Regions from separate parts of the Acidovorax sp. FHTAMBA genome, predicted to be linked through region 1. Evidence: predicted binding sites of a transcription regulator. Region 1 holds the regulator's gene; each other region holds the start of a gene.

Region 1 (10,128 bases):
CACCTTCTGCAACGCAAGCCGAGCCGGGCGAAACGCCGACGGCAGGCACTTTGTCGGCAGCCGCCGCGGCCGCCAATGCGGCTGCGGCCAGCTTTGCCGCGTTGACGGACAGCCTTGACTACCTCGACGCCTCGAGCATCGAACAGGTACGCCAAGCCTACCGTTTCGCTGACGAGGCCCACCTGGGCCAGTTGCGCAACAGCGGTGAGCCCTACATCACCCACCCCATTGCCGTGGCTGCCCAGTGCGCCACCTGGAAGCTGGACGCGCAGGCCCTGATGGCCGCCTTGCTGCACGATGCCATGGAGGATTGCGGCGTCACCAAGGCCGACCTGATTGACCGGTTTGGAGCCCCCGTGGCCGAACTGGTGGACGGGCTCACCAAGCTGGACAAGCTGCAATTCAATACGCGCGAGGAAAACCAGGCTGAGTCTTTTCGCAAGATGCTGCTGGCCATGGCGCGCGACGTGCGCGTCATCCTCATCAAGCTGGCGGACCGCACGCACAACATGCGCACGCTGTCGGACATGCCACGCAGCAAATGGGGTCGCATTTCTTCGGAAACGCTCGAAATCTATGCGCCCATCGCCCACCGACTGGGTCTCAATCAGACGTACCGGGAACTGCAGGACCTGGCATTCCGGCACCTGCACCCATGGCGTTACGCGACGTTGTCCAAGGCGGTCAACAAATCGCGTAACCGCCGTCGTGATCTTGTTCAGAAAGTGCAGACCGAAGTGGATGCTGCATTTTCCAGAATCGGCATGAAAGTTCGTCTTGCCGGCCGTGAAAAGACTTTGTATGCCATCTACCAGAAGATGGACCTCAAGCATTTGAGCTTTGCCCAGGTGACGGACATCTACGGCTTCCGGGTGATCGTGCCAACCGTCACGGACTGTTATACCGCCCTGGGCGTGCTGCACCAGATGTACAAGCCGGTACCCGGCAAGTTCAAGGATCACATCGCCATCGCCAAGCTCAATGGCTACCAGTCCCTTCACACCACGCTGGTGGGCCCGTCTGGCGTGAATATCGAGTTTCAGATGCGCACGGACGAAATGCACGTCATAGCCGAGGCCGGTGTGGCTGCACACTGGCTGTACAAGGCACAGGACGGTGACGGCTCGTCGGCCGAAAGGCTGGGAACCAAATGGCTGCAGTCCCTGCTCGACATTCAGAACGAGACCCGCGATGCCGCAGAGTTCTGGGACCATGTCAAGGTGGACCTTTTTCCTGATGCAGTCTACGTCTTCACCCCCAAGAGCCAGATCATGGCTTTGCCACGTGGCGCCACCGTGGTGGACTTTGCCTACGCCATCCACAGCAACGTGGGCGACCGCACCACGGCAGCCAAGATCAACAACGAGCAAGTGCCGTTGCGCACCGAACTCAAGAATGGCGATGTTGTGGAGATCATCACTGCCCCGGTATCCACGCCGAACCCGGCCTGGCTGGGTTTTGTGCGCACGGGCCGCGCGCGCTCCAAGATTCGGCACTACCTGAAAACGCTGGCGCAGAACGAATCGGAAGGCCTGGGCGAGAAACTGCTGACTCAGGCTATCCGCGCGGAAGGGCTAGAGCGGTTGCCGCCCATGAACACCGAGACCCAGCCGATGTGGGACAAGCTCCTGCGTTTTACAGGAAACCGTACCCGCAGCGAACTGATGACCGACCTGGGTTTGGGAAAGCGTATCGCCAGCATTGTCGCGAAGCGGCTCATGGTGCTCATGTCTGAACACGGGCACCGCCCCGACGCGCTGCTGATGACGCGGGAACGCTACACATCCCACGAGACGCTTTCGCAGGGTGCTGTGACACTCGACGGCAGCGAGAATGCATCAGTGCAATACGCGTCCTGTTGCCGCCCCGTGCCTGGAGACAGCATCGTGGGTTATCTGGGCCGCGGTGAAGGCCTGGTCGTTCACAACGTTCACTGCACCGTCGCCAAGCGGTTACAGCACAAGGATAGTGAACGCTTTATCGCGGTGGACTGGTCGGACGAACCAACGCGCATGTTTGAAACCGGGGTCGTGGTGACGGTCACGAACGGCAAAGGCGTACTCGCCCGCGTAGCTGCGGAACTGGCCAACTCGGAAGCAGATATTACCCATGTGGACATGGACGACGAGGCCGCCCTTGACACCACGGACTTGCGTTTCATCGTGGCTGTGCGGGATCAGGCCCACCTCGAAACAGCACTTCGCAACCTTCGTCGCACCCAGGCCGTCATTCGCGCCGCACGCATCACCCCGCAGGCCGCATGAACGCGCACAGCGCGGTAAGCAGCGTCGCTAGCCTTAGCGTCCGGGAGAACTCAGCTCTGCCGGACGCTATTTTTAATCCTCACGGTCGTTGCGTTGCGGATATTTCACTGACACCACTTCAAGACTTCGAACACCTCCTGGAGTGGGGAGCAGGACTTCATCCCCTGTGCGCGCTTTCAATAGCGCACGCGCGACAGGGGAAATCCAACTCACCTGCAATTCGCGGCTGTCTGCCTCATCAATGCCCATGATGGTGACTGTGCGTTCTGTGCCTTCATCCTCGACGTAAGTAACCGTCGCGCCAAAAAACACCTGTTCGCTTCCCACGTGCTGGCTGGGATCAACCACTTCGGCAATTTCGAGCCGCTTGGTGAGAAATCGGATTCGCCGATCGATCTCTCGCAAACGCTTCTTGCCGTAGAGGTAGTCGCCGTTTTCAGACCGATCTCCATTGCTCGCAGCCCAGTGAACGGTTTCCACCACTTTGGGCCGCTCGTTGTCAATGAGGTTCAGCAGCTCATCACGCAGGCGCGCGTATCCTGCTGGAGTGATGTAGTTCTTGCCGCCCGCAGGCAACGCAGGCAACACCAATTCATCCTCATCGGAAGCATCGGTTTCTTTGGTAAAGGCCTTGCTCATGGCAGGTATCCCCTTCAGCGAAAACGCTGGGACAAATGAAAAAGCCTGCAATCTTGCGATTGCAGGCTTTAAACATTGGTGCGGCTGGCAGGAATCGAACCCACGACCCCTTGGTTCGTAGCCAAGTACTCTATCCAGCTGAGCTACAGCCGCTAAGCTTTGAATTATAGCATGATTTCTTGGCGACCCTTGAAATCAATTTTTAACTGACACCTGCCGCGTTGGCCTGGCCAGCACAAATACAAATCAATGCAGCCTTAGATTGTAATGCACTGGAGCGACTCCAAAAAAGAAAGACGCTCATCGCAAAAAAGAAAGCTGGCTGCGATCCTGTTGATCGCCCATTCGGATGAATGGGTGGTAGGGCGTGTTGGACTTGAACCAACGACCAAAGGATTATGAGTCCTCTGCTCTAACCAACTGAGCTAACGCCCCAAGCCATGCTCCAGCGCTATACAACGGGGCAAGCGCCGTATTGTAGGGGCTTTACTTGCGGTAGCTGAGGGCGTTGGACACCAGCTTTGATGTGATGTCCACGATCTGGATCATGCGGTCGTATGGCATGCGCGTGGGGCCGATCACGCCCAACGTCCCGACCACTTTGCCATCCACCTCGTAGGGCGCACTGACAACAGACAGTTCCTCGAACGGCACCACATGGCTTTCACCGCCAATGTAGATGCGCACCCCTTCAGCCTGGCTGGAGATGTCCAGCAACCGCAGAATCTGGGTTTTCTGCTCGAACAGATCGAATGCACGCCGCAGGTTGCCCATGTCGCTGGAGAAATCGCTTACCGCCAACAGGTTTCTCTCGCCAGAAATCACGACCTCGTCTTGTGCCTGGGACAGGGCCTCGGACCCCACATTCACCGCAGCTTGCATGAGCGAAGCGATCTCGCCGCGCAGCACATCCACCTCAGATTTCAGTCGCTCACGTACCTGCTCCATTGCAAGCCCGGCGTAATGCGCGTTCAGAAAGTTGGAAGCCTCGATGAGTTGCGACTGGGAGTAGTCCACATCCGTGAAGATCACGCGATTCTGAACGTCTCCCTCAGGCGAAACGATGATGACCAAAAACCGCCGCTCGGACAGCCTCAAGAACTCAATGTGGCGGAACACCGACGTTCTGCGAGGCGCCATCACGACACCCACGAACTGCGAAAGACTGGAGAGCAACTGGGCAGCGTTGGCGATCACCTTCTGCGGCTGTTCGGGCGCTAGCTGGGGAGGGGTCAGGGGGTCCCGCTGCACTGTCAGCATGGTGTCCACAAACAGCCTATAGCCTCGTGCCGTGGGTATGCGACCAGCTGACGTGTGGGGGCTGGCGATCAGCCCCAGCTCCTCCAGATCCGCCATGACGTTTCGGATGGTGGCTGGAGACAAATCCAGCCCGGACGCGCGCGACAAGGTGCGGGATCCGACAGGCTGCCCATCGGCGATATAGCGCTCGACCAGCGCTTTGAGCAACAACTTGGCACGGTCATCGAGCATGGGATGATTTTAATGATGTAATTTCGTGATGACGTCCAATTTCCGCCATGTCGCACTCATAGGCAAGTACCAAGCTTCTTCGGCGGGCTCCATCGGTGAAAGCTCCCGCCTGGCCCTGGAAGACATCGCCCATTTTCTAGAGCGCCAGGGTTGCGAAGTGATGCTGGAAGCTGAGACCGCAAGCAACACCGGGCTCACACACTATCCAGTCCTGAATGTAGACGAGATAGGCAGTCGGTGCGATTTGGGCCTGGTGGTCGGGGGTGACGGCACCATGCTGGGCATAGGTCGGCGGCTCGCCCGGTTTGGGACGCCCCTGATCGGCATTAACCAGGGACGGCTTGGCTTTATCACCGACATTCCTTTCGATACCTATCAGGCCACTCTGCCCCCCATGCTTCAGGGTGAATACGAGGAAGACTTGCGACCGCTGATGCACGCTACGGTCGTGCGCGACGAGCGCGTCGTCTTCGAAGCCCTCGCGATGAACGATGTCGTTGTGAACCGAGGCGCGACTTCAGGCATGGTGGAATTGCGGGTCGAGGTCGGCGGCCGATTTGTGGCGAACCAACGCGCAGACGGACTCATCATCGCCTCACCCACAGGGTCAACGGCGTATTCGCTGTCAGCCGGTGGTCCCATGCTTCACCCCTCCATTCCCGGATGGGTGCTCGTGCCCATCGCACCCCATACGCTCTCCAACCGACCGATTGTTCTGTCAGATGCCACCGAGGTGGCGGTTGAGGTTGTGAGTGGTCGGGATGTCAGTGCCAATTTTGACATGCAGTCACTGGCCTCACTGCTGCATGGTGACCGCATTCTGGTGAAAAGGTCAGAGCACTGCGTGCGGTTTCTCCATCCTCAAGGCTGGAACTACTTTGCCACCCTGCGCAAAAAATTGCGCTGGAATGAAGGGGGATCCTGACCATGGCGCTGCGGCGGATCACCCTGCAGGACTTCGTCATTGTCCAGGCCCTGGATCTGGAGTTGCAAACAGGCTTCACGGTGCTGACGGGTGAAACTGGTGCGGGGAAGTCGATCCTGATCGACGCTGTCCAACTGGCGCTCGGGGCGCGCGCAGATGCGGGCGTGGTGCGCGAAGGCGCATCCCGTGCCGACATCAGTGCCGAGTTTGACTGCCCGGCCGCAGCGCAACCGTGGCTCGACGAAGCAGGCTTCGAGGCGGGCGACACCCTGCTGTTGCGCCGCACGATCGACGCGCAGGGCAAGAGCCGGGCATGGGTGAACGGAACGCCGGCAACCGCCACACAGCTGCGGGCGCTGGGCGACATGCTGCTTGACATCCACGGCCAGCATGCCTGGCAAAGCCTGACCCGCCCCGATTCGGTGCGCGAACTGCTCGACGCCTATGCTGGCCTGAGCCAGGCTGACGTGACGATGCACTGGAGCCGATGGCGTGCCGACCAGAAAACGCTGCAGCAGGCGCGGCAGGACCAGGCCACACTGCAGCAGGAACGCGAGCGGCTGCAGTGGCAGATCGGCGAGCTGGACAAGCTCGCGCCTGCCGCAGACGAATGGGAAGAGCTGGAAGCGCAGCACAAGCGCCTGTCGCATGCGCAGGCGCTGATGGAGGGTGCGCAGGCCGCGCTCCAGGTGCTGCAGGACGACGACGCTGGCGCGCTGGCAGCCCTCACCCGCGCACATTCCCTGCTGCACGGGCAGGAAGATATCGAGCCCGAATTCGCCAGCCTGGCCGACATCCTCTCGTCCTGCCTCGCGCAGGCCGGTGACGTGGCACACTCGCTGCAGCTGTATCTGCGCCATGCCGACATGGACCCCCAGCGCCTGGCGGAACTTGACGCCCGCATCTCCTCCTGGATGACCCTGGCGCGCCGGTACCGCCGCACGCCTGCGGAGCTGCCCGCCCTGCTCCAGGGCTGGAAAGACGAGATGCGCCGCCTGGACGCCGCGACCGATCTGGCACAACTGGAGGCTGCCGAAGCTGCCAGCGCCAAGGCCTATCACGCTGCGGCCCGCACCCTGTCGCAGGCGCGGGCCAAGGCGGCGCCCCGCCTCTCGGCCGCCATCACGCATGCCATGCAGGGCCTGGGCATGGAGGGGGGCAAGTTCGAGGTCTCCGTGGCCAAGCTGGCCGAGCCCGCTGCGCATGGGATCGACGATGTCGAGTTCCTGGTGGCGGGGCACCCCGGCATGTCGCCACGCCCCATCGGCAAGGTGGCGTCGGGCGGCGAGCTCTCCCGCATCTCGCTGGCGATCTCGGTCACGACCAGCCAGCTAGGTGCCGCGCCCACGCTCATCTTCGACGAGGTGGACTCCGGCGTGGGCGGTGCGGTGGCCGAAACGGTGGGCCGCCTCATGCAGCAGCTGGGCAGCGACCGGCAGGTGCTTGCCGTCACGCATCTGCCGCAGGTGGCATCCTGCGCGCACCACCATCTCAAGGTGATCAAGCGCAAGCAGGCCGAAGGCACAACCAGCAGCGTCCAGCCCATCCAGGGTGAAGTGCGCGTAGCCGAGATCGCCCGCATGCTGGGCGGCGAGAAGTCCACCGAAACCACTCTGGCGCATGCGCGCGAAATGCTGGAGCTGGCGGACGCGGCGGTGGAAAGGGCGCGGTGATGGCAACGCTTGAGATCGTGGTGATCACCGGCATGTCCGGATCGGGCAAGTCGGTGGCCCTGCACGCGCTCGAGGACGCGGGCTACTATTGCGTCGACAACCTGCCACCCGAGCTGTTGCCCGCCTTCGTCGCGCTGGAGCACCGCCACCACGGCAACCGGCTGGCCATCGCGATGGACGTGCGCAGCGCCACGTCGTTGCACCAGGTGCCGCAGGAATTGAACCGGCTGCGCAGCGAGGGCGTTTCGGTGCACTCGATCTTCCTCGACGCTACGATCGACACCCTGGTGCGGCGCTTTTCGGAAACGCGGCGCCGCCACCCGCTGTCGCATGCGGACCTGCAGCAGGGACGCAAGGCGCTGGTGCAGATCATCGAGGTGGAGCGCGAATTGCTCGCCGCGCTTCGCGAGCAATCCCATGTGATAGACACCAGCACCATCCGCGCCTCGCAGCTGCAAAGCTACGTCAAGGGGCTGATGGCCGCCACGCCGGGCCAGCTCACGCTGGTGTTCCAGTCCTTCGCGTTCAAACGCGGCATTCCGATGGATGCGGACTACGTGTTCGATGTGCGCATGCTGCCCAACCCGCACTACGAGCCAGCGCTGCGCGACCTGACCGGGCAGGACGCCCCGGTGGCCGACTTCCTGCGCCAGCAGCCCGAGGTGGCGCTGATGCAGCAGCACATCGAGAACTTCCTGGCGCACTGGCTGGAGATGCTCGACCGCAACCACCGCAGCTATGTCACGGTGGCCATCGGGTGCACCGGCGGCCAGCACCGCTCGGTGTACCTGGTGGAACGGCTGGCAGAGGCGTTCAGCAGCCGCTGGCCAGCCCTGCGCAGGCACCGGGAAATGGATGGTCGATAGTCCGCTCAAACATGCATGATGCTATTATTTTAATAGCTGTTTGCGCATACCAGATAAGCGCTGAAGGCCAATTTGACTTGAATTCCGGCGTTTACCAGAGCTGTACCTGCGTCGCCTCGAGCAGCTTGCGTATCGGCGCCGGCAAACCGATCGCATCCCACCGATCCAGCGCGAACCAGCTGCCCTCTTCCAGGGGCCGCTCCGGCAACGCCCCCGACACGAGCACCGGATGCAGGTGCAGGTCGCGGTGGGTGAGCACATGCACGAAAGGCTGCAGCTCCCCGATCTCCAAGCCGGCGGCTTCGCGCAGTGATTCCACACAGCGGTGCAGTGCCGCGCTGTCCTCAAACACCGGCACGCAATGCATGCCAGCCCAGATGCCACTGGCGGGACGCTTCTGCAGCCAGGCTTGCCCGCGCTCGTTCTTGAGCAGCAGCAACTGCCACGACTCCGACCTGCGCGAGAGCTTACGCGTGCGCACCGGGTACTTCTCGGGGTTGCCCGCAAGAAAAGCGGCACAACCTCCATTCAAGGGACACTGCCCGCACAGGGGCCCCCGTGGGGAGCACACGGTAGCGCCCAAGTCCATCAGCCCTTGCGTATACCGGGGCATGGCAGTGCCCAGATCTTCCTGCGGCAGGAGTTGTTGTGCCCGGTCCCACAGGAGGCGTTCGTTTCGCTGCTGCGCCAGATCGGCATCAAAACCCAGGTAGCGGGTCAGCACCCGGCGCACATTGGCATCGAGAATCGGAACCCGCTCGGAAAAGCAGAACGCCGCGATAGCCCCTGCCGTGGAGCGACCGATGCCAGGGAGTGTGGCAAGCGCCTCGGCGCTGCGCGGAAAGGCGCCTCCGTGCTCGGCCACCACCTGCTGTGCGCAACGGTGCAGGTTGCGCGCCCGCGTGTAGTAGCCAAGCCCGCTCCACAACCCCATCACCTCGTCTTCTGGCGCAGTGGCAAGGGCGCGCACATCGGGAAACCTTGCGAGGAATCGCGCGTAATAGTCAAGCACCGTGGAAACCTGGGTCTGCTGCAGCATGATTTCCGACAGCCAGACCCGGTACGGATCCCGCGTCTGTTGCCAAGGCAGGTGGTTGCGGCCGTGAGATGCCTGCCATGCAACCACGAGTGAGGCTACGCCCTCCCGCCCCCCCTCGCTCATGCAGGTACCAATTGCCGATCCGACGTCACGGGGTCAAGGCCGGGCACAGCAACCAGCTGGGAGGTCAACTCCTGCAGCCTCTGCTCCAGCTGAATCAGCTCATCCTCGCTCGCTTCAATTTCTGCGATGCGCTCCACCAAACCGCTGGCCGCCTGTTGAATGCGGTCTACAGCTTCGATGCGACGCGCGAAGCTGCGTCGACGCTCCCTCAACTGGGCGTCCAGTTGGGCTGTAGCGGATTTACTCCAGAGTTCAAGATCGTTCGCCGCCGATTCGTACACAGTGCGCAGACGCATGGCCAGAGCGCGAACCAGACGTTCCGCAAACTCGGGCTGGGCGAGCTTCAATGCGTTCCCCATGCCAAGGTATTGGAGATGGCTCTGTTCAATCTGACTCAGATCATGCGTGAAGTGCTCCAGTTGCGGAGGCGAGGGGACCTGCAGAGAAAAACCAAACTCGGCATTGAGTTGCCTGAAGGTTCCACCCAGCATCGCTTGGATTTCAGTGCCTGAAGCCTGCGCCTTGTCCAGCGTACCGCGCAACTTGTCGAACGTTTGAAGGTAAATTTTCTTTACACCCAGCTTGAGCCCTTTTTGCTGCAGGGTCTGCGCCAACTCTGCAAGCTCGACTTTGAGCGCCTTGGCACCCAGCTGCTGAAACACATCTCGAAGCAGCTTCAGGTGGACTGCACGGACCGCCTGAATTTTGGAAGTGCTCAGGTCAAACTCCCGCTGCTCCTGCTCGATGCGGTGCCGCATCGATTCAATGACGGACGCATTCTTGCCGCGCAGGCTTCGCAATTCAGCCATCTGGTCGTCGAGATCTCGACGTCGGATGTTGATGACCCGGGAAGTCTCCGTGCGCAAACTGGCCACACCATTGGCCACAGCCGCCCGCAAGATGGATTGCCGCCGACCCATGATGCCCTTGGCCAGCGCCTCTTCCAGAACAGGCAGGCCGCTGGTTTCGAGCAGAAGATCGTCAGCAGTGATCTTGGCAACCAGCCCTTTCTGCGCTGACACGGGGACAACCCTCTCCAACGGCACACCGAGCATCTCTGCAGACGTGCTGCACTGGCGCTCCATCTGCGCGTGCACCTGCTCTGCAG
Region 2 (10,128 bases), 210 kb from region 1:
CGATGAAGACTTGGCAGTCCTTCAGGTCCTGAGGGTCGGCACTGAAGTTCAGTTGGGCGGCCGCCTGAAGGTCTTCGGGCGTGACTTCCAATGTGCCGTCGGTCCCCGCCTGCAGTTCGGCAATGCGCGCAGTATTGATATCGAACCCCAGCACCTTGCGCTGCTTGCCAAATTCAACCGCCAAAGGCAGGCCCACGTAGCCCAGTCCGATCACAGCGATGGTTGCGTTTTCGTCGATTTTCATGTTTGAGAATGAGAAGAAAAAGGCATGGGGGACGACCGCCCATAGATATCGTCAAAACGCACGATATCGTCCTCACCAAGGTAATCCCCCGACTGCACCTCGATGATCTCCAGGGGGGCGCTGCCAGGATTGGCGAGGCGGTGCGCGCGCCCCACCGGAATGTATGTGGATTCGTTCTGGTTCAGCAGATAGGTCTGGTCGCCGTTCGTGATTTCGGCGGTACCCCGGACCACCACCCAGTGCTCCGCGCGGTGGTTATGCATCTGCAGACTCAGGCTGGCACCGGGGTTCACCACGATGCGCTTCACCTGAAATTTTTCCCCGCGGTCGATACTGTCAAACCAGCCCCAAGGGCGATGAACCTTGCGGTGCGTTTGCGCCAAGGCATCACCATCACGCGCAAGGTTTGCCACCACCTGTTTGACCTCTTGGGTAAAGCGTTTGTCAACAACCAGCACGGCATCAGGAGTTTCAACCACGATGAGGTTTTGCAGCCCCACACCTGCTACGAGGCGGCTGCTGGCCAATAGCAGCGAATTGGTGCAGTTTTGCTGCACCACGGCGTCGCCGAGCAGGGCATTGCCTTGAGCGTCGTGTGCGCTCACACCCCAAAGGGCATCCCATGCCCCCACGTCAGACCACCCCGCTTGTAAAGGTACCACGCACGGGGCCAAGCCCCATTCAGGGTGTGTTGGCAGCTTTTCCATCACTGCGTAGTCAATGGAATCAGATGGGCAAAGCGAAAAAGCTGTGGCATCCGGCCGAGTGAAGTCAAGGTCGTGTCGGGCTGCTTGCATCGATTTCTCACAGGCTTGAAGGATGTCGGGGCGGCAAATGCCTATCGCCTTCAACCATGTGCTGGCGCGGAGCATAAACAGGCCGCTGTTCCACAGGTAGTTACCTGCATTCAGATATTGCTGGGCTGTGTCAGCATCGGGTTTTTCGGTGAAACCCTCTAGCAAAAAAACCCCTTCTGCCTGTTTCATCTGATGGCGTATGTAGCCATAGCCGGTTTCTGGATAGTCGGCCTTCACACCAAAGGTAACCACGCGCCCCCGGCTTGCTGCTGCGAATGCTGTTTGCACTGCCCTCTGAAATGCTGCCAAGTCCGTAACAATGTGATCTGCCGGCATTGCAAGCATGACGGGGTCTGCCCCCTGGGCTGTAGCTTGCAGCGCTGCAACGGTTAGCGCAGGCGCTGTGTTTCGCGCAACAGGCTCCAGAAGAATGGTCGCACCACATACACCCACTTCTATCAACTGGCTGGCCGCCAGGAACCGGTGGTCTTCATTGCAAACCAGCAGCGGTGCGCAAGCGATTGGGATGTCAGGGTGCAGACCCTGCAGACGTGTAGCGGTCTGCTGGAGCATGGTTTTCGTGCCCGAGAACGCCAAGAACTGCTTGGGATAACTTTCTCGCGAGAGCGGCCACAAGCGAGTGCCTGAGCCGCCGCACAAAATGACTGGGAGCAAGAGGTTTGTCACGGGTTGGACGATTCAGCTGACCCAACCTGGCGAACCGATTCAAGATCTGCCTCCAGCAACGCCAAACGCTGGTTCAAACGGCGCACGTCGCGCTCAATGCGTGTGTTCACCATATCTGCATGCAGGGCTTTGACCACCAGCACCATGCAGGCCAAAAGCAGCAACAGCGCTGGCGGATAGCTGAACCCCGTCCACCTGGCCAGACGATCGATGAGACCAGGCCAGGCGCCTAAAACTGCAGCAGCAGCCGCCACCACAACCCAGAACAGGCCGTGCATGAGGTAAAGATGGTCCCGGCGTATCAGATAGAGGATTAGCACCGCCAAGCCAATGCCCATCAGCGAAGTGGTAATTTGCAAAGATGGCATGAAACTCCAAGCCCGTTCAGGAAACAATTGGGAGGTCCAGAAGACGCTCTTAAGGGCGGGACATGAGTGGTTGCACGGCTGGAGCAAGCACGCAATCCAGATCAGCCAACCACTTCAAACGATCCGAAGTGTAAATGACGACATAGCGACGGCCTCGTTCAAGACTCTGAGGCATACCAAAGCACATCCGCAAGGCCTTCGTCCGCTCATTGGGTAGCCACCAGTTTTCGCGGGAAGCGAAAAACGCGTCTTGAAACCGCCACAAATGCCCGTATCATTAGCACTCACCGCAGTCGAGTGCTAACAACGCCTCGACTGCAGGCAGTTTGGAGGTATCCGGAAGCCCCGGATGCCAGGTCAATCAAGCTTTTTTTACTGAAAACAGGAGCAATGCAATGAACCTTCGCCCTCTGCACGATCGCGTGATCGTCAAGCGTATCGAAAGCGAAACCACGACCGCCTCCGGCATCGTGATCCCTGACAACGCCGCCGAAAAGCCCGATCAAGGTGAAGTGCTGGCCGTCGGCCCTGGCAAGAAGAACGACAAGGGCGACGTGCTTGCCCTGAACGTGAAGGTCGGTGACCGCGTTCTGTTCGGCAAGTACTCGGGCCAGACCGTCAAGGTCAATGGCGACGAGCTGCTGGTCATGAAGGAAGACGATCTCTTTGCAGTGGTTGAGAAGTAATTCTCCCTCTCTCTGATTCACTCATTTTTTCATAGCTGCTAGCGCTTACCAGATAAGCGTGAGCGGCCAATTTGAACCAATTTAGGAGCTCCAAATGGCAGCAAAAGACGTAGTTTTCGGCGGCGAAGCCCGCGCACGCATGGTTGAAGGCGTGAACATCCTGGCCAACGCGGTCAAGGTCACGCTGGGCCCCAAGGGTCGCAACGTGGTGCTGGAGCGCTCGTTCGGCGCCCCCACCGTGACCAAGGACGGTGTGTCTGTGGCCAAGGAAATCGAACTCAAGGACAAGCTGCAGAACATGGGCGCCCAGCTCGTGAAGGAAGTGGCTTCCAAGACCAGCGACAACGCTGGTGACGGCACCACCACCGCTACGGTGCTGGCCCAGGCCATCGTGCGCGAAGGCTTCAAGTACGTGGCCGCGGGCATCAACCCGATGGACCTCAAGCGCGGCATCGACAAGGCTGTGTCGGCCCTGGTGGAAGAGCTGAAGAAGGCTTCCAAGCCCACCACCACCTCCAAGGAAATCGCCCAGGTCGGTTCGATCTCCGCCAACTCCGACGAAACCATCGGCAAGCTGATCGCTGACGCCATGGACAAGGTTGGCAAGGAAGGCGTGATTACTGTGGAAGACGGCAAGTCGCTGGACAGCGAACTGGACGTCGTGGAAGGCATGCAGTTCGACCGCGGCTACCTGTCGCCCTACTTCATCAACAACCCCGAAAAGCAATCCGCGATTCTGGACAACCCCTTCGTGCTGCTGTTCGACAAGAAGATCAGCAACATCCGCGACCTGCTGCCCACGCTGGAGCAAGTTGCCAAGGCTGGCCGTCCCCTGCTGATCATTGCCGAAGAAGTCGAAGGCGAAGCCCTGGCTACGCTGGTGGTCAACACGATCCGCGGCATCCTGAAGGTTGTGGCTGTGAAGGCTCCAGGCTTTGGCGACCGTCGCAAGGCCATGCTGGAAGACATCGCCATCCTGACGGGCGGCAAGGTCATCGCTGAAGAAGTGGGCCTGACGCTCGAAAAGGTGACGCTGGCCGACCTGGGCCAGGCCAAGCGCATCGAAGTGGGCAAGGAAAACACCATCATCATCGACGGCGCCGGTGCCGCTGCTGACATCGAAGCCCGCGTCAAGCAAGTGCGCGTGCAGATCGAAGAAGCCACAAGCGACTACGACCGCGAAAAGCTGCAAGAGCGCGTGGCCAAGCTGGCTGGCGGCGTGGCCGTGATCAAGGTCGGCGCTGCCACCGAAGTCGAAATGAAGGAAAAGAAGGCCCGCGTGGAAGACGCACTGCACGCAACGCGCGCAGCTGTGGAAGAAGGCGTTGTGGCCGGTGGTGGCGTGGCCCTGCTGCGCGCCAAGCAAGCCGTGGGCGACCGCGTCAAGGGCGACAACGCTGACCAGGAAGCCGGCATCAAGCTGGTGCTCAAGGCCATCGAAGCGCCTCTGCGCGAAATCGTGAACAACGCCGGTGGCGAAGCCTCGGTGGTGGTGAACGCTGTGTTGGCCGGCAAGGGCAACTTCGGCTTCAACGCTGCCAACGACAGCTACGGCGACATGCTTGAGCTGGGCATTCTGGACCCCACGAAGGTCACCCGCACGGCCCTGCAGAACGCCGCTTCCGTGGCATCCCTGCTGCTGACGACCGAGTGCATGGTGGCTGACGCACCGAAGGAAGAAGCCGGTGCTGGCGGCGGCATGCCCGACATGGGCGGCATGGGTGGCATGGGCGGCATGGGCATGTAATTGCCCGGCACATACCGGGCAGGCTGCAAGCCCACCCGGTAACGCCAAAAAACAAACCCCGCAGGCTGCAAGGCCTGCGGGGTTTTTTACTATTTTTTCGATAGCTGCCAGCGCTTTACCACAAAGCGTTACAGCCTATTTTTACTCAAATTTTCAGCGCGGCATGCGCAGTGTCGCGCTCTCACGCGCCAGTTGCGTGATGCGCGCCCAGTCGCCCGCGCGCACCGCATCGGTGGGCGTGAGCCACGAGCCGCCCACGCAGCGCACATTGGGCAGCGCCAGGTAGCTGGATGCCGAGGTGTGGGTGATGCCGCCCGTGGGGCAAAAGCTCACCTGGCCAAACGGGCTGGCCCAGGACTTGAGCAGCGGGATGCCGCCTACGGCCTCGGCCGGGAAGAGCTTGAGGAACGAAAACCCGTCGGCCAGGGCCGCCATGATTTCGCTGGAGGTGGCCACGCCGGGCAGCAGGGGCAGGTTCAGCCCCTTGCAGGCGCTGCCCACTGCAGACGTATAGCCGGGGCTCACGGCAAACCGCGCCCCGGCCTCGCTCGCGCGGCGCGCGTCGTCAGCGTTGAGCACCGTGCCCACACCCACCACGGCCTCGGGCAAGTTGCGCGCAATGGCTTCGATGGCGGGCAGGCCCGCAGCGGTGCGCAGTGTGACTTCCAGCACCTTCACGCCACCGGCCAGCAGCGACTCGGCCAGGGGGAGCGCGTCTTCCACGCGGTCGATCACGATGACGGGGATGACGGGGCCATGGCTGGCGATGTCGAGGGGATTCACGGGTTTATTCCTTAATTTTGAGTACCGCGAGCGGCATATGAAACTGGCGCGATGCAATGCGAGGGCCACCGTGGAACTGGCTTTGCCAGGCCACGGGTGGCGTCCCCCTGGGGGGATGAAGCGAAGCGGCTCAGGGGGGCAGCCTTTACAACCACGTGCAGGCTCCTTGTTCGGCACCGCCTGCGTGGCGGCGAAAGTTGGTAAACAGTTCACGGCCAAAGCCGGTGGCGGGAGGCGCGGTGTATGGCGCCACGGGGCGTGCCGCCCAGGTGGCTTCGTCGACCAGCACATCCAGCGTGCCGGCAACGGCGTCCACCCGCACAATGTCGCCGTCCAGCACCTTGGCCAGCGGGCCACCGGCCAGCGCCTCGGGCGTGACGTGGATGGCGGCAGGCACCTTGCCCGATGCGCCGCTCATGCGGCCGTCGGTGACCAGCGCCACTTTGAAGCCCTGGTTTTGCAGCACGGCCAGCGGCGGGGTGAGCTTGTGCAGTTCGGGCATGCCATTGGCCTGCGGGCCCTGAAAGCGCACCACGGCCACCATGTCCTGCTGCACCTCGCCCGCAGCAAAGGCGGCGAGCAACGCCTCTTGCGAATCGAACACGCGCGCAGGCGCTTCGATGATGTGGCGGTCTTCGGGCACGGCCGACACCTTGATCACCGCGCGACCCAGGCGCCCTTGCAGCAGGCGCAGCCCGCCGGTGGGCGAAAACGGCCGGGTCACGGGGCGCAACACGGTTTCGTCACCCGACACCGCCGGGGCGCCCTGCCCGCCTGCGGCAATGCCGCCCGCGTTCACGCTCATCACATCGGGGTGCATGAAGCCGCCGGACAACAGCTCGCGCAGGATCCATGCGGGGCCGCCTGCGGCCTGGAACTGGTTCACGTCGGCATCGCCATTGGGGTACACGCGGGCCAGCAGCGGCACGGCGGACGAGAGTTCGTCAAAGTCCGACCAGTCGATGAGGATGCCCGCGCTGCGCGCAATGGCCACCCAGTGGATCAAATGGTTGGTGGAGCCCCCGGTGGCCAGCAGGGCCACCATGGCGTTGACGATGCAGCGCTCGTCCACCACGTGCCCGATGGGCGTGAAGCGCTGGCCACGCTTGCCAATGTCGAGCACCGTGCGCACGGCCTGGCGTGTGAAGGCTTCGCGCTCTTCGGTGCCGGGCGGTGCAAAGGCCGCGCCGGGCACGTGCAGGCCCATGGCTTCGAGCAGCATCTGGTTGCTGTTGGCGGTGCCGTAGAAGGTGCAGGTGCCGGGGCTGTGGTACGCGGCAGACTCTGCCTTGAGCAACTCATCACGCCCGACCAGACCTTGTGCGTACTGCTCGCGCACCTTGGCTTTCTCCTTGTTCGGCAGGCCGGTGCCCATGGGGCCTGCGGGCACGAACACGCACGGCAGGTGCCCATAGTGCAGCGCACCAATCAAGAGGCCCGGCACGATTTTGTCGCACACACCCAGCAGCAGCGCACCATCGAACACATCGTGGGACAGCGCTACCGCCGTGGCCATGGCAATGGCATCGCGGGAGAACAGCGACAGCTCCATGCCGGGCGTGCCCTGCGTCACGCCGTCGCACATCGCAGGTACACCGCCTGCCACCTGCACCGTGGCGCCGTGCTGGGCGGCCTCATCCCGCAGCACGGCGGGGTAACTCTGGTAGGGCTGGTGGGCCGACAACATGTCGTTGTAGGCCGTGACCACGCCAATGTTGGGCGCCTTTTCGACGGTGATCTTGAACTTGTCAGAGCCCGGCAGTGCAGCATAGGCGTGGGCCAGATTGGCGCAGCCCATGCGGTCTTGGGCGGGCTTGCGGGCGATCATGGCGTCAACGCCCGCGAGGTAGGCACCGCGGGTGTCTGCGCTGCGCTGGACAATGCGCTCGGTCACGCGCGCTACAACTGGATGCATGGAAGTCTCCATCGGTGGGTGGCAGGACCCCGTGCATTGCGCCAGGGTCGTTATCTGAGGCCCTAGAATGTAACTCGATAACCACCCCAATTCAACCCATGTCCCTTCACACCTTGCCCTTGCCGCCCTGCGAACTGGGCGAATCCCCCTTATGGCACCCCACGGAAAAATCCCTTTACTGGTGTGACATTCAGGGACAAGCAGTACACGCATGGCATCCTGAAAGCGGTCGCCATCGGCAATGGCGCATGCCCAGTGAGCCCGGCTGCTGCGCGCCTGCAGCGGGCGGGCGATTGGTAATCGGGTTACGAAACGGTTTCTACCTTCTGGATACGGCGAAGGACAGTGCCGACATCACCGCCCTCACCTGCCTGGCCCTGCTGCCACCTGATCAGCACGACACCGCTGTGCTGCGCCTGAATGACGGCCGTTGCGACACGGCGGGCCGGTTCTGGGCGGGGTCCATGATCACGCCGCGCACAGCGCCTCACGCGGCGTTGTGGTGCCTGGCCGCTGGGGATGGCGGCTATGCGGTGCAATACATGGCAGGCGACAACTTCACCGCCAACGGCCTGGCTTTCAGCCCCGACGACCGCACGATGTACTGGTCCAACACGCCCGAGCACCGCATTGACCGGTTTGACTTTGATGTGGCCACGGGCGACATCACGAACCGCCGCCCCTGGGTGCAGTTTGAACGCAAGGTGGAAGGCAAGCCTTATGGCGGGCGGCCCGATGGCGCGGCGGTGGATGTGAAGGGCCACTACTGGGTGGCGATGTACGAAGGCGGCTGCGTGCTGCAACTCTCGCCCGCCGGGGACGTGCTGCAGCGCATCGCCACGCCCGTGGTGTGCCCGACCATGGTGTGTTTTGGGGGCGACGATTTGCGCACGCTGTACATCACGTCGGCCCGCGCCGGGCGGCCTGCCGAGGAGCAGAACGCCAGGGTGCCCGCCGGCGCCCTGTTCAGCACCCGGGTCAGTGCACCCGGCCTGCCGGTCAACTTCTTTCAACTGCAGCGCTGACCGGGGGTGCACTGGGGTCGCAGATGGAAAATATGGATCAAAAGTGCCTCTAGCGCTTACCCCATATGCGCAAGCAGCTATCAATTTTGCAATCAAGCCGCCCCACCTGCAAACCTGCAGCTATCCCAGCAGCCGCTTCAAAAGCCCTGCGGTGGAGCCATCCAGCCCCGTGGCGTCACCCGAGTCCAGGCGCGCCTCAATGTCCTTGGCCAGCACCTTGCCCAGCTCCACGCCCCACTGGTCAAAGCTGTTGATGCCCCACAGGCTGCCGCTCACGAACACGCGGTGCTCCTGCAGCGCGATCAGCGCACCCAGCGAGGCGGGGCTCAGTTCATCCAGCAGCAGGAAGGTGCTGGGGCGATTGCCCGGGAAGTGGCGGTGGCCGTCCTCACTCTCTTTACCCACCATCAGCGCCTGCGCCTGCGCCAGCGCGTTGGCCAGCAGCTTGTTGTGGTGACCCTTGAGGGGGTGGGTGGGCTGGCGCACGGCGATCAGCTCCAGCGGCAGCACGTCAGTGCCCTGGTGCAGCATCTGAAAGAACGCATGCTGGCCGTTGGTGCCCGGCTCGCCCCAGAGCACGGGCGATGTGGCATAGGGCAGTGGCTGGCCATCCAGACCCACGCGTTTGCCGTTGCTTTCCATTTCCAGCTGCTGCAGATAGGCAGGCAGGCGGCGCAACGCCGCGTGGTAGGGCGCGATGCAGCGGCTGTTGAACCCATGGAAGTTGCGGTACCAGATATCGAGCAGACCCAGGCGCACGGGCAGGTTCTGCGCCAGCGCCGCGGTGCGAAAGTGCTCGTCCATGGCATGCGCTCCGGACAACAGGTCGCGAAAGCCTGCCGAACCGATGGCGATGGCAACGGGCAGGCCGATGGCCGACCACAGCGAATAGCGCCCGCCCACCCAGTCCCAGAAGCCGAAGGTGGTGGTGATGCCCAGCGACTGGGCGGCCTCGACGTTGGTGGTCAGTGCCGCAAAGTGGCGCCCCACATCCTGCCCGCCCTGCGCAGCAAACCAGGCCAGCGCCGAGCGCGCGTTGGTCATGGTTTCGGCAGTGGTGAAGGTTTTGGAGGCAATGAGGAACAGGGTGCTTTCGGGGCGCAGCGTGCGCAGCGTGGTGTGCAGCTCGTGCCCGTCCACGTTCGACACAAAGTGAAAGCGCTTGCCCGGCACGCGAAACGCCTCCAGCGCCAGCACGGCCATATGGGGGCCGAGGTCTGACCCGCCGATGCCGATGTTCACCACATCGGTGATCGCCTCATCCGCACGCACCGTGTCGGCATAAGCCAGCATGGCATCCAGCGTGGCATGCACGCGCGCCAGGTCAGCAGCTATCGTGCTGGAATCACCCGGCAATGCCATGCCTGCGGGGCGGCGCAGCAGGGTGTGCAGCACCGCACGGCCTTCGGTGGTGTTGACGGGCTGACCACCCAGCAGGGCGTCACGGTGCTGCTCCAGGCCACTGTGTCGGGCCATGCGCAGCAGCAGCGCCTCGGTGTCGCGGTCCCACAGGTTTTTGGAAAGGTCGGCAAACACATGCGGCGCCGACTGGCTGAAATGCGCAAACCGCTGCGCATCCTGCGCGAACGACTGCCGAAGATCCTGCTGGCGGGCACCGGTTGAAAAATGGGCCTGCAACAGGGGCCATTCGGGGGTTTGGTCGCAACGAAGGGTCATGGATTCAGGCGAAAGAAATGGTCAACACGGCCGAAATGGTAACTTGATTACACAAACATCGTCGATTTTCATCGCTCGCAAAATGTCAGATAACGTTTTCGAGCCCTACTCCTACAGACTCTCCGCACAAGCTGATGTAACGAGATTACAATTTCCAGCCTCAAACGTGCACAACAACACCCTGATACGGAGACCCCAT
Region 3 (10,128 bases), 2.1 Mb from region 1:
CAGCGCGTTCTCGTCCAGCGCCGGTTCGCTGCCCGCCGCCTTCACGCCCTTGCTGGCCATCGACGCCACGGCGCTGGCCAGGCCCGACTGGCCTGCCGGGTCGCGGCGGCTGCCGGCATCAAAGTCGATCTGCACGTCCACCATGGGGATGACCGGGCTTTCGACCAGATACACCTTGGCGCCGCTGGGCTCCACCCAGTGCTGGATGGGCAGCAGCGCCCAGGCAGAATTTGAATAAAAAACGGCTCCAGCGCTTATCAGTAAAGCGCGAGCAGCTATGTTTTTAATAGTAATCATGAAAAGAGGCGCAAAGCGGGTTCAGTGGCGGGATGCGCCGGGTGCGGGCTGGGCGCGCGGACGGGGGGCATCCAGCGGCTGCGGCAGAAGGGTGGCCACGGTGAGCTGGTCGTCACCAAAATATCTGGCAGCCACGGCCTGCACCTGGGCGGGCGTCACGGTGCGCAGCAGCGCCAGCAGGCGTTCGTTGGCGTCCAGCGGAAAGCCCTGCACCCAGTTGCTGCCCAGCTCTTGCGCCTGGCTCATGACCGAGTCGCGTTCGTACACGGTGGAGGCGATCCACTGCGTCTTGACGCGCTCGAGTTCGGCCTCGCTCACGCCGCCCTGGGCCACGCGGGTCACTTCGGCGCGCAGGGCGTCTTCCACCTGCTGGGCCGTCTTGCCCGCCGCAGGCACCCCGCTCAGCATGAACAGGCTGGGCCCCCGGCCCGTCACCATCGCGCCACTGCTGGCACTGTCGGCCACGCGGTTTTCGCCCTGGGTGAGCGCACGGTCAAGCCGCGCACCGTCGTAGCCGCTGAACACGGCCGACAGCACCATGAGCGCCAGCGCGTCGCGGTCGTCGTCGGTGAGGTTCTGCACGCGGTTCAGGCTGGGCGCACGGAACGCCAGCGCCACATAGGCCTGCTCGGCAGGGGCCTTGACGGCAATGCGCCGCAGGCCCTGCTGGGCGGGTTCGGCGCGGGGCTTGCGCTCGGGCAGCGCGTGGGCGGGCAGGCTGCCGTAATACTTCTCGGCCAGTGCGCGGACCTGGGCCACGTCCACATCGCCCGCCACCACCACGGCGGCGTTGGTGGGCGTGTACCACTGGCGGTAGAAGGCGCGCACGTCTTCGGGCGTCATGGCGTCCAGGTCGCTCATCCAGCCCACGATGGGGCGGCGGTACGGCGAGGCAATGAACGTGGTGGCAAAGAGCTGCTCGGCCAGCATGGCGCGGGGCTGGTCTTCGGTGCGCAGGCGGCGCTCTTCCTTGACGACCTCGATCTCTTTCCTGAACTCTTCATCCGGCCAGTGGTTGTGGGCAAACCGGTCGGATTCGAGCTTCATCACGTCTTCGAGCCGGTTCGATGGAATCTGCTGGTAGTAGCCCGTGTAATCACGGCTGGTGAACGCGTTTTCGCGCCCGCCCAGGGCGGCCACGCGGCGCGAGAACTCGCCCGGCGGCAGCGTCCTGGTGCCCTTGAACAGCATGTGCTCGAGCACATGGGCCACGCCGGTGGTGCCGTCCACCTCGTCCATGGAGCCCACGCGCAACCAAACCATGTGCACCGCGGTGGGCGCACGCCGGTCGGGCTGCACGATGAGCTGCATGCCGTTCTTGAGCGTGAACTGCTGGGCGCCGGAGGCCGTGGCAGACGGCGCGGACTCAGAAGGCGTCGCAGGGGGTTGGGAAGCGGGAGGCGTTGCCGAAAAGGCAGCCCCACATGTGAGGCAGGCCAGCAGGCCCAGGAGGGTGACAGCGCGTTTCATAGAATGGCTGATTCTAAGAACCCGCCAATGTTCAGTTTTTTCAAGAAAAAGCCCTCCCCCGCGCCTGCCCCTGCCGACGAGCCCCCACAGGCTTCGTCGCCAGCCACCTCAGCGCCAACGCCTGGGCTTTCGCCCACTGCCCCACCGCCCCTGGCCAGCCAGGAGGCGGCGCAACCCGCGCAGCCGCCAGCCGCACCCGCCCCGGCCCTGCCTGCCGCCGCAGAGCCCGCATCCCCATCCCCCTCCCCTGCTCCCGCTCCCGCCGGGTTTGGCTGGCTGCGCAACCCGTTTGCCCCGAAGGCTCCCGAGGGAGTGGTACCCCCTGCAACCGCACCCGCACCCGCGCCGGTTGCCACACCTGCGCCCGTAGCCCCTGTGGTGGCGCAGCCAGCGCCCGCTTCCCCTGTACCAGCCCCTGTACCAGCCCCAGTTCCTGCGGCCGCACCGGTTGCTGCACCCGCGCCCTTCGCCCCTGCCGCGCCCGCAGCGCCTGTCGAACGCAAAGGCTGGCTGGACCGGCTCAAGAACGGCCTGCGCAAGACCGGCAGCTCCATCACCACGGTCTTCACCGGCACGCAGATCGACGATGCGCTGTATGAAGAGCTGGAAGAAGCCCTGCTGATGGCCGACACCGGCGTCAAGGCCACCAACCACCTGCTGGCCGACCTCAAACGCCGCGTGAAGGAGGCCAAGGCCACCGACCCCGCCGCCGTCAAGGGCCTGCTGGCCGATGCGCTGACCGACCTGCTGCGCCCCCTCGAAAAAGCCCTGGTCATTGGCGAGCACACCCCCACGGTGATCATGGTGGCGGGCGTGAATGGCGCGGGCAAGACCACGTCCATCGGCAAGCTCACCAAGCACCTGGCAGACGAAGGCGCGGCCGTGCTGCTGGCGGCGGCTGACACCTTTCGCGCGGCAGCGCGCGAGCAACTGGGCGTATGGGCCGACCGCAACACGGTCGAAATCGTCAGCCAGGAAGGCGGCGACCCCGCCGCCGTGAGCTTTGATGCCGTGACCGCTGGCAAGGCGCGCGGCAAGGACGTGGTGCTGGTGGACACGGCAGGGCGCTTGCCCACGCAGCTGCACCTGATGGAAGAGCTGAAAAAGATCCGCCGCGTGGTCACCAAGGCCGACGCCACCGCCCCGCACGAGGTGCTGCTGGTGATCGACGGCAACACCGGCCAGAACGCGCTGGCCCAGGTGCGTGCGTTTGACGACGCGCTGCAGCTCACCGGCCTGATCGTCACCAAACTTGACGGCACGGCCAAGGGCGGCGTGCTGGCCGCCATCGCGCAGGAGCGCCCCATCCCGGTGTATTTCATCGGCGTGGGTGAGAAGCTCGAAGACCTGGAAACCTTCAACGCGCGCGAGTTTGCGCAGGCTTTGCTGAGCTGAGCCTCGCGATCTGCGCATCACCCTGTGAGCAATGGCCCCATCCGGGGCCATTTACACGTTTACGGATCGCAACGTTTCCTCCATCATGGGCTTTCCCCTTGGAAAGCACGGAGGCCCATGTTCATTGAGCTGGTCAAAGGCGTTGCGCTGCTGCTGGCGCTGTGCTTTCTGCATGGGTTCAACATCCGCGTCTGGCGTCAGCACCCGTGGGTGGGCCAGGTCTTTTCGGGGCTGATCTTTGGCGGCGTCTGTCTGGTGGGCATGCTCACCCCGGTGGTGCTGATGCCTGGCGTGATCTTTGACGCACGCTCGGTGGTGCTGAGCATGGCGGGCCTGTTTGGCGGCCCGCTGGTAGCGGGCATTGCGGCGCTGATGGCGGCCACCGGGCGCATATGGCTGGGGGGCGCGGGCGGCGAGGTGGGGCTGATGGTGATCGTGCTGTGCACTGCCATGGGGCTGGTGTACCGCGTGGGCCGCGCCCGGGGGCAGCTGGGGGTGGAGCCCGTTCCTCTCGCGCTGTTCGGGCTGCTGCTGCACACGGCGGTGATCGCGCTGTTTCAGCTTCTGCCCGCCGAGGCCGTGCAGCGCATCAACCAGACGCTGGCCCTGCCCTATCTGCTGACCTTCACCCCTGCCACCGTGGTGCTGGGCTTGCTGCTGCACGATGTGGAGCAGCGTATGGCCACCGAGCGTGCGCTCACTGGCACGGCCGCGCGCCTGCATGCCATCACGCAGGCCATCCCCGATGTGCTGCTGGTGCTGGATGCCCAGGGCCGGTATGTGGAGGTGCTGTCCCCCAACGACTCCACCCTGGTCGCCAGCGCCCCCGAGCTGGTAGGTCAGCGGCTGCACGATGTGCTGCCCGCCCAGCAGGCCGAACGGTTCATGACGCTTATCCGGGAAACGCTGCAGTCCGGCCAGACCCACAGCGTCGAATACGAGATGCAGACCCTGTCGGGACTGCGCCAGTTTGAAGGGCGCACCCAGCCCCTGGGGGTTCAGGTGGGCGGCCAGGCGGCTGTGGTGTTTCTGGCCCGCGACATTACCAAGCGCAAGCAGGCAGAGAGTGCTTTGCGAGAGTCCGAGCTGAGGTTTCGCTCGCTGCTGCGCAACATCCCCTCCATCTCGGTGCAAGGCTACCTCGCCGATGGCACCACCAGTTACTGGAACAAGGCTTCCGAACAGCTGTACGGCTATACGGCCGAAGAAGCCCTGGGCGGCAACCTGCTCGACCTGATCATCCCGCCGCCCATGCGCGACGGCGTGCGGGCGCACATGCAGCACATGTTCGCCACCGGCGAGGTGATCCCGGCGGGCGAGCTGCTGCTGCAACGCAAGGACGGCTCTGCAGTGCATGTGTTCTCCAGCCATGCCTACATCCAGGTGCCGGGCCACCCGCCCGAGATGTTCTGCATCGACATCGACATCTCAGCACGCAAGGCGGCCGAGGATGAAGCGCGGTATCTGGCCTTCAACGACGCGCTCACGCACCTGCCCAACCGCCGCCTGCTGGTGGACCGGCTTCAGCAGGTGCTGGCCAGCAGCGCGCGATCGGGGCTGACCACGGCCGTGCTGTTTGTGGACCTGGACAACTTCAAGACCCTGAACGACACGCGGGGCCATGAGGTGGGCGACCTGCTGCTCAAGGAAGTGGCCGTGCGACTTCGCGGGTGCGTGCGTGAGCAGGACACCGTCGCACGCCTGGGGGGCGACGAATTTGTGGTGGTGCTGCAGAGCTTGAGCAGTGACCCGCCCGAGGCCGCATCCCAGGCGCGCACGCTGGGCGAGCTGATCCTGGCCCAGCTGCGCCAGCCCTACGAGCTGGCCGGGCACGAGCACCACTTCACGGCGAGCATCGGGGTCACCCTGCTGCGCGACCACCGCGATTCGGTGGACGAAGTGCTCAAGCAGGCCGACATGGCCATGTACCGCGCCAAGGGCGCGGGCCGCAACACCCTGCGCTTTTTTGACCCCGACATGCAGCAGGCCGTGAACCGCCGCGCCCTGCTCGAAACCGAACTGCACAACGGGCTGCGCCAGGCGCAGTTCCTGCTGCTGTACCAGCCCCAGGTAGACGTTGAGCGGCGCGTCATTGGCGCCGAAGCCCTGGTGCGCTGGCAGCACCCGGTGCACGGCATGGTTCCGCCATCGGAATTCATTCCCCTGGCCGAGGAATCGGGCCTGATCCTGCCCCTGGGCTACTGGGTGCTGGAGACCGCCCTGCGCCAGCAGGCGCGCTGGCGCGCCGATCCGCGGTTTGCCCACCTCACGGTGGCCGTCAACGTGAGTGCACGCCAGTTCCTGCAGGAAGACTTCGTGAGCCAGATACTCACGCTGCTGCGGCACACCGGCGCAGACCCCGGGCACATCAAGCTGGAGCTCACCGAAAGCCTGCTGCTGGACAACGTGGACAGCGTGATCGACACCATGCGCAAGCTGGGCGCCAAGGGGGTGGAGTTCTCGCTGGACGACTTCGGCACGGGGTACTCGTCCCTGAGCTACCTCAAGCGCCTGCCCCTGCATCAGATCAAGATTGACCAGGGCTTTGTGCGCGATGTGCTGCTGGACCCCAGCGATGCGGCCATTGCACGATCCATCATCGCGCTGGCGGGCAGCCTGGGGCTGGAAGTCATTGCCGAGGGCGTGGAGACACCAGCGCACCACCAGTTTCTGCTGGCCCATGGCTGTAAGGTGTTTCAGGGCTATCTGTTCGGAAAACCCATGCCGCTGGAGCAGTTTGAAGCGACTGCACTGGCCGCCGGCCCGATGGACCCCACAGCCCGCTGACAACGCCGGATCCTGGCGGCTCCTGCGCCATCAGGCCACCACACGGGTCGGGGCGACCTCCGCGTCCACCCAGTCTGCATACGCCCCGGAGGCTTCAAGCGTCTGCACCACCAGCTGCGGCAACGCATACGGATGCTGCGACCGCAACAGGTCGAGCAAGGGATGCAACGCGCGCGCCACCGTCTTGCACGCCAGGCGAAGTTCGCGGTCTTCCTGTAGCGCCCCTTGCCAGTGAAAGTAGGCAGTGATCGGCTCCACCTGCACACAGGCCGCCAGGCGCGCCTGCAAAATCAGCTGAGCCAGGCGCCGCGCCTCTGCTTCGGTGGCGACCGTCGTGCTCACAACGAGAATTTCGCGAAGGGCTGTCGGACGGGTCATCAGCGTCTCCCTGAATCTGGGCGTCAAAGTCTGCCACACAGGCCTGAACGACTCCAGCACCCAGTTCCGGCCGGAACCTTGGCGCCGGTTCATCAATCCCACAGTTCATACCCGCCCATGCGGGCACCGCAGAAATCACAAAATTCATTGAAATCAATCACTTGGCACCCTGCACTGCGCAGCGCAGCAGCACACGACGGCGGGGGAACTTACGTTTTAGCACTCACTCACAGAGAGTGCTAACATCATGGCTTAGAGGAAAGGATTGCCGGAATGAACATTCAATCTGGAACCGCGACGACGACTTTGGCGCCCGCCAACCCTTGGGCGCTGGTGCCTCCTTTGGGCAATCTGGATGCGTACATTTCCGCCGTCAACCGCCTGCCACTGCTCACGCACGAAGAAGAGCAGGCTTATGCACGGCAGCTCAAGGACAACAATGACCTGGACGCCGCCGGCCGGCTGGTGATGTCGCATCTGCGTCTTGTGGTTTCGATCGCCCGCCAATACCTGGGTTACGGCCTGCCCCATGGCGACCTGATCCAGGAAGGCAACGTGGGCCTGATGAAGGCTGTCAAGCGCTTTGACCCCGACCAGGGCGTGCGCCTGGTGAGCTACGCCATGCACTGGATCAAGGCCGAGATCCACGAATACATCCTCAAGAACTGGCGCATGGTGAAGGTGGCCACCACCAAGGCCCAGCGCAAGCTGTTCTTCAACCTGCGCTCCATGAAGCAGGGCTTCAAGGCCGATGCGTCTGCGGCCGATGCCGCAACGCACCGCGATACCCTGTCCGATCAGGAAATCGATTCCATGGCCGCGCAACTCAATGTGAAGCGCGAAGAAGTCATCGAGATGGAAACCCGGATGTCGGGTGGCGATGTGCTGCTGGACCCCGCACCCTCGGACGACGGCGAGCAGGCTTTCGGGCCCATTGCCTACCTGGCGGACGCCTCGCACGAACCCACGGCCATGATCGAGTCGCGCCAGCGTGACGCCCTTGCCACCGACGGCATTGCCACCGCGCTGGGCAGCCTGGACGACCGCAGCCGCCGCATCGTGGAGGAGCGCTGGCTCAAGGTGAATGACGACGGCACGGGTGGCATGACGCTGCACGACCTGGCGGCCGTCTATGGCGTGAGTGCGGAGCGCATCCGCCAGATCGAGGTGGCCGCCATGAAGAAGATGAAAAAGGCGCTGGCCGAATACGCCTGAGCCAACGCGGCAAGGTAGTATCCTCCGCCGATAAAACTGCCTCGTGGGGCCCCGGTTGGGGCCCCTTGTCGTTGGGGCCGCGATGATTACCTTGAGGAGAAATTACCCATGCTACGTCCCCCCTGTCTCACCCCGTCGCGGCGGGCCTCGCTGCTGTTGGCCCTGGCAGCCGTCGTGTCGCCGTGGTGCCATGCGCAAGGCAGCGCCGTGCCCACGGGTGCCGGCGCCGCAGCTGCGTGGCCGACCAAGCCACTCAGGATCATTGTCGGGTTCCCGGCGGGAACCTCTCCCGATCTGACGGCACGGGCGTTTTCTGAACCCCTGTCCAAAGCGCTGGGCCAGCCCGTCATTGTGGAGAACCGGGTCGGGGCAGGTGGCAATATCGGCGCCGATGCGGTGGCCAAGTCACGTGACGACCACACCATTGGCCTGATGATCAATGGCAACATGACCATCGCCAAGATGATCAATCCGGCGGTGCCCTATGACCCGCTCAAGGATCTGGCCCCGCTCAGCCTGATCGGAACGTCACCCCTGGTGCTGACGGCACCCGTTGCCCAGCCGGGCGTACCCGCCAGTGCGGATGCGCGCGAGTTTTTCGCCGCGGCCCGCGCGGCTGGCGACACATGGAGCTATGGCACGCCGGGCGTGGGCACGGTCGGCCATATCGGCACCGAACTGCTCAAGTCGCACAGCAGCATCAACCCGGTCCATATCCCGTATCCGGGCTACCCACAGGTCGCCACCGCCATGCTGGGCGGCCAGCTGCAGATGGCCATGCTGCCCCCCGCGCTGGCGCAGGCCCAGTTGCGCGCAGGCAAGCTGCGGGCGATTGGCGTCACTTCGACCGTCCGCAGCCCGCTGGTCCCTGATGTTCCCAGCCTGGCCGAGGTGGGCATCCGCGGTTTCAACCTTGAAATCTGGAATGCATTTGCCGCACCTGCCACCATGCCCGCGGCCATCCAGGCGCGGCTGGCCGCTTTGATCGGAGATATTGCCCGCAGCGACGAAATGCGCACCAAGCTTTTCCAGCAAGGCTGGCAGGTGGCCGGCACGTCGCCCGAAGGGCTGGCCAACCGCATACAGGCCGACACCCGACTGCTGGGCGATGTGATTGCCCGGCGTGGCATCAAGGCGGAGTGAAGGGCAGGCGCCTGAGGGCGCTGGGGTGGCCGCTTCAGCCCCCCTCGCCCAGCAGCGCCTTGACATCGGACGCCAGCGCCTGCGCGCCGCTGCCATATCGGTTGTACACGCGCAGACGGCCCGCCGTGTCGTACACGTAGCTGCCCGCCGAGTGGTCCATGGTGTAGCTGGTGGGCGTCTTGCCGTCGACCTTCTTGTAGTAGATCTTGAAATCCTTGGCGACGGCAGCGAGCTGCTCGGGTGATCCGCGCAAGGCCAGGAAACTCGGGTCGAAGTTCGCCATGTAGGCTTTGAGCACTTCGGGGGTGTCGCGCTCCGGGTCCACGGTCACGAAGATGCCCTGCAGGCGGTCGCCATCCTTGCCCAGGATCTGCTTGACCTCGGCCAGCTCCTGCATGGCCGTGGGACACACGTCAGGGCACTGCGTGAAGCCGAAGAACACCACCACCACCTTGCCCGCGAAGTCCTTGATGTGGCGCGCCTGGCCATTGTGGTCGGTGAGCGGGATGTCACGGGCGTACTCCGCGCCGGTGATGTCCACACCCCGAAACTCGGTTTTTTTCTCGGAACAGGCACTAAAAATGCCCGCAGCGCTTATGGATAAAGCGCTGACAGCTATCATTTTAAGAGCATTTCGTTTCAGCATGGGCATGGCAGTGTCACAGCACGTAGTGGTCCACCAGCAGCGCGGCAAACAGCACGCTCAGGTGGATGAGGGAAAACCGGAAGGTCTTGCGCGCGAGCGCATCCGAGTAGTTGCGCCATAAGGCAAAGCCATAGCCACAAAAACCGGCGCTCAGCACGACCGCGGCGGCCAGATAGATCCAAGAACTCATGCCATACACGAAGGGCATCAGGCAACCCGCAAAAAGGATCAGGGTGTACAGGAACACCTGCAGGCGGGTGAACTCGTTGCCGTGCGTCACCGGCAGCATGGGCAGGCCGGACTTGCGGTAGTCCTCCACCCGGTAGAGGGCGAGCGCCCAGAAGTGCGGCGGCGTCCACAGAAAGATGATGAGGAACAGGATGAGCGCTTCCGGACCGACGTTGTTGGTCATGGCGGCCCACCCCAGCACCGGCGGCATGGCGCCCGATGCGCCCCCGATCACAATGTTCTGCGGGGTGAGCGGCTTGAGGATCACGGTGTAGATGACCGCATAGCCCACAAAGGTAGCAAACGTGAGCCACATGGTGAGCGGGTTCACCCAGAAATACAGCAGCGCCGAGCCCGCAGCACACAGCACGGCGGAAAACAGCAGCGTCTGGGTGTTGGAGAGCTGGCCTTTGGCCGTGGGGCGCCAGGCGGTGCGCTTCATCTTGGCGTCAATGCCCTGCTCCACGATGCAGTTGAAGGCGGCCGCCGCGCCCGCGACCAGCCACACCCCGGCACAGGCAATGGCCATCAGCCCGAGCTGCGCCCCGGAGGGAAGCCCTGGCACCGCG

What was found. Region 1 encodes HrcA, which represses chaperone genes, less so after heat shock. Its sites were predicted from a motif close to TTAGCACTCNNNNNNNNNGAGTGCTAA; they were not measured.
Region 2: AAFF19_RS05345 (co-chaperone GroES) is a predicted target of HrcA. The motif match lies at 2,374-2,400, and genes of this name have one in related genera.
Region 3: rpoH (RNA polymerase sigma factor RpoH) is a predicted target of HrcA. The motif match lies at 6,544-6,570, and genes of this name have one in related genera.

The regions. Positions count from the first base shown of each region.
Region 1 covers NZ_CP152407.1:1,360,205-1,370,332, reverse strand. Annotated here, with positions in the region: gene AAFF19_RS06365 (bifunctional (p)ppGpp synthetase/guanosine-3',5'-bis(diphosphate) 3'-pyrophosphohydrolase) at 1-2,264, shown strand, start outside; gene greB (transcription elongation factor GreB) at 2,337-2,903, opposite strand; tRNA gene AAFF19_RS06355 (tRNA-Arg) at 2,980-3,056, opposite strand; tRNA gene AAFF19_RS06350 (tRNA-Ile) at 3,262-3,338, opposite strand; gene hrcA (heat-inducible transcriptional repressor HrcA) at 3,390-4,394, opposite strand; gene AAFF19_RS06340 (NAD kinase) at 4,423-5,319, shown strand; gene recN (DNA repair protein RecN) at 5,322-6,992, shown strand; gene rapZ (RNase adapter RapZ) at 6,992-7,858, shown strand; gene mutY (A/G-specific adenine glycosylase) at 7,950-9,020, opposite strand; gene AAFF19_RS06320 (dynamin family protein) at 9,017-10,128, opposite strand, start outside.
Region 2 covers NZ_CP152407.1:1,149,779-1,159,906, reverse strand. Annotated here, with positions in the region: gene AAFF19_RS05360 (nucleotide sugar dehydrogenase) at 1-244, opposite strand, end outside; gene AAFF19_RS05355 (mannose-1-phosphate guanylyltransferase/mannose-6-phosphate isomerase) at 241-1,728, opposite strand; gene AAFF19_RS05350 (DUF2304 domain-containing protein) at 1,725-2,096, opposite strand; gene AAFF19_RS05345 (co-chaperone GroES) at 2,492-2,782, shown strand; gene groL (chaperonin GroEL) at 2,877-4,529, shown strand; gene AAFF19_RS05335 (bifunctional 4-hydroxy-2-oxoglutarate aldolase/2-dehydro-3-deoxy-phosphogluconate aldolase) at 4,683-5,312, opposite strand; gene edd (phosphogluconate dehydratase) at 5,458-7,227, opposite strand; gene AAFF19_RS05325 (SMP-30/gluconolactonase/LRE family protein) at 7,326-8,252, shown strand; gene pgi (glucose-6-phosphate isomerase) at 8,373-9,929, opposite strand; gene zwf (glucose-6-phosphate dehydrogenase) at 10,127-10,128, shown strand, end outside.
Region 3 covers NZ_CP152407.1:3,992,170-4,002,297, forward strand. Annotated here, with positions in the region: gene AAFF19_RS18615 (pitrilysin family protein) at 1-297, opposite strand, end outside; gene AAFF19_RS18620 (pitrilysin family protein) at 319-1,767, opposite strand; gene ftsY (signal recognition particle-docking protein FtsY) at 1,795-3,162, shown strand; gene AAFF19_RS18630 (EAL domain-containing protein) at 3,280-5,949, shown strand; gene cutA (divalent-cation tolerance protein CutA) at 5,980-6,327, opposite strand; gene rpoH (RNA polymerase sigma factor RpoH) at 6,601-7,542, shown strand; gene AAFF19_RS18645 (tripartite tricarboxylate transporter substrate-binding protein) at 7,651-8,685, shown strand; gene AAFF19_RS18650 (SCO family protein) at 8,720-9,331, opposite strand; gene cyoE (heme o synthase) at 9,345-10,128, opposite strand, start outside.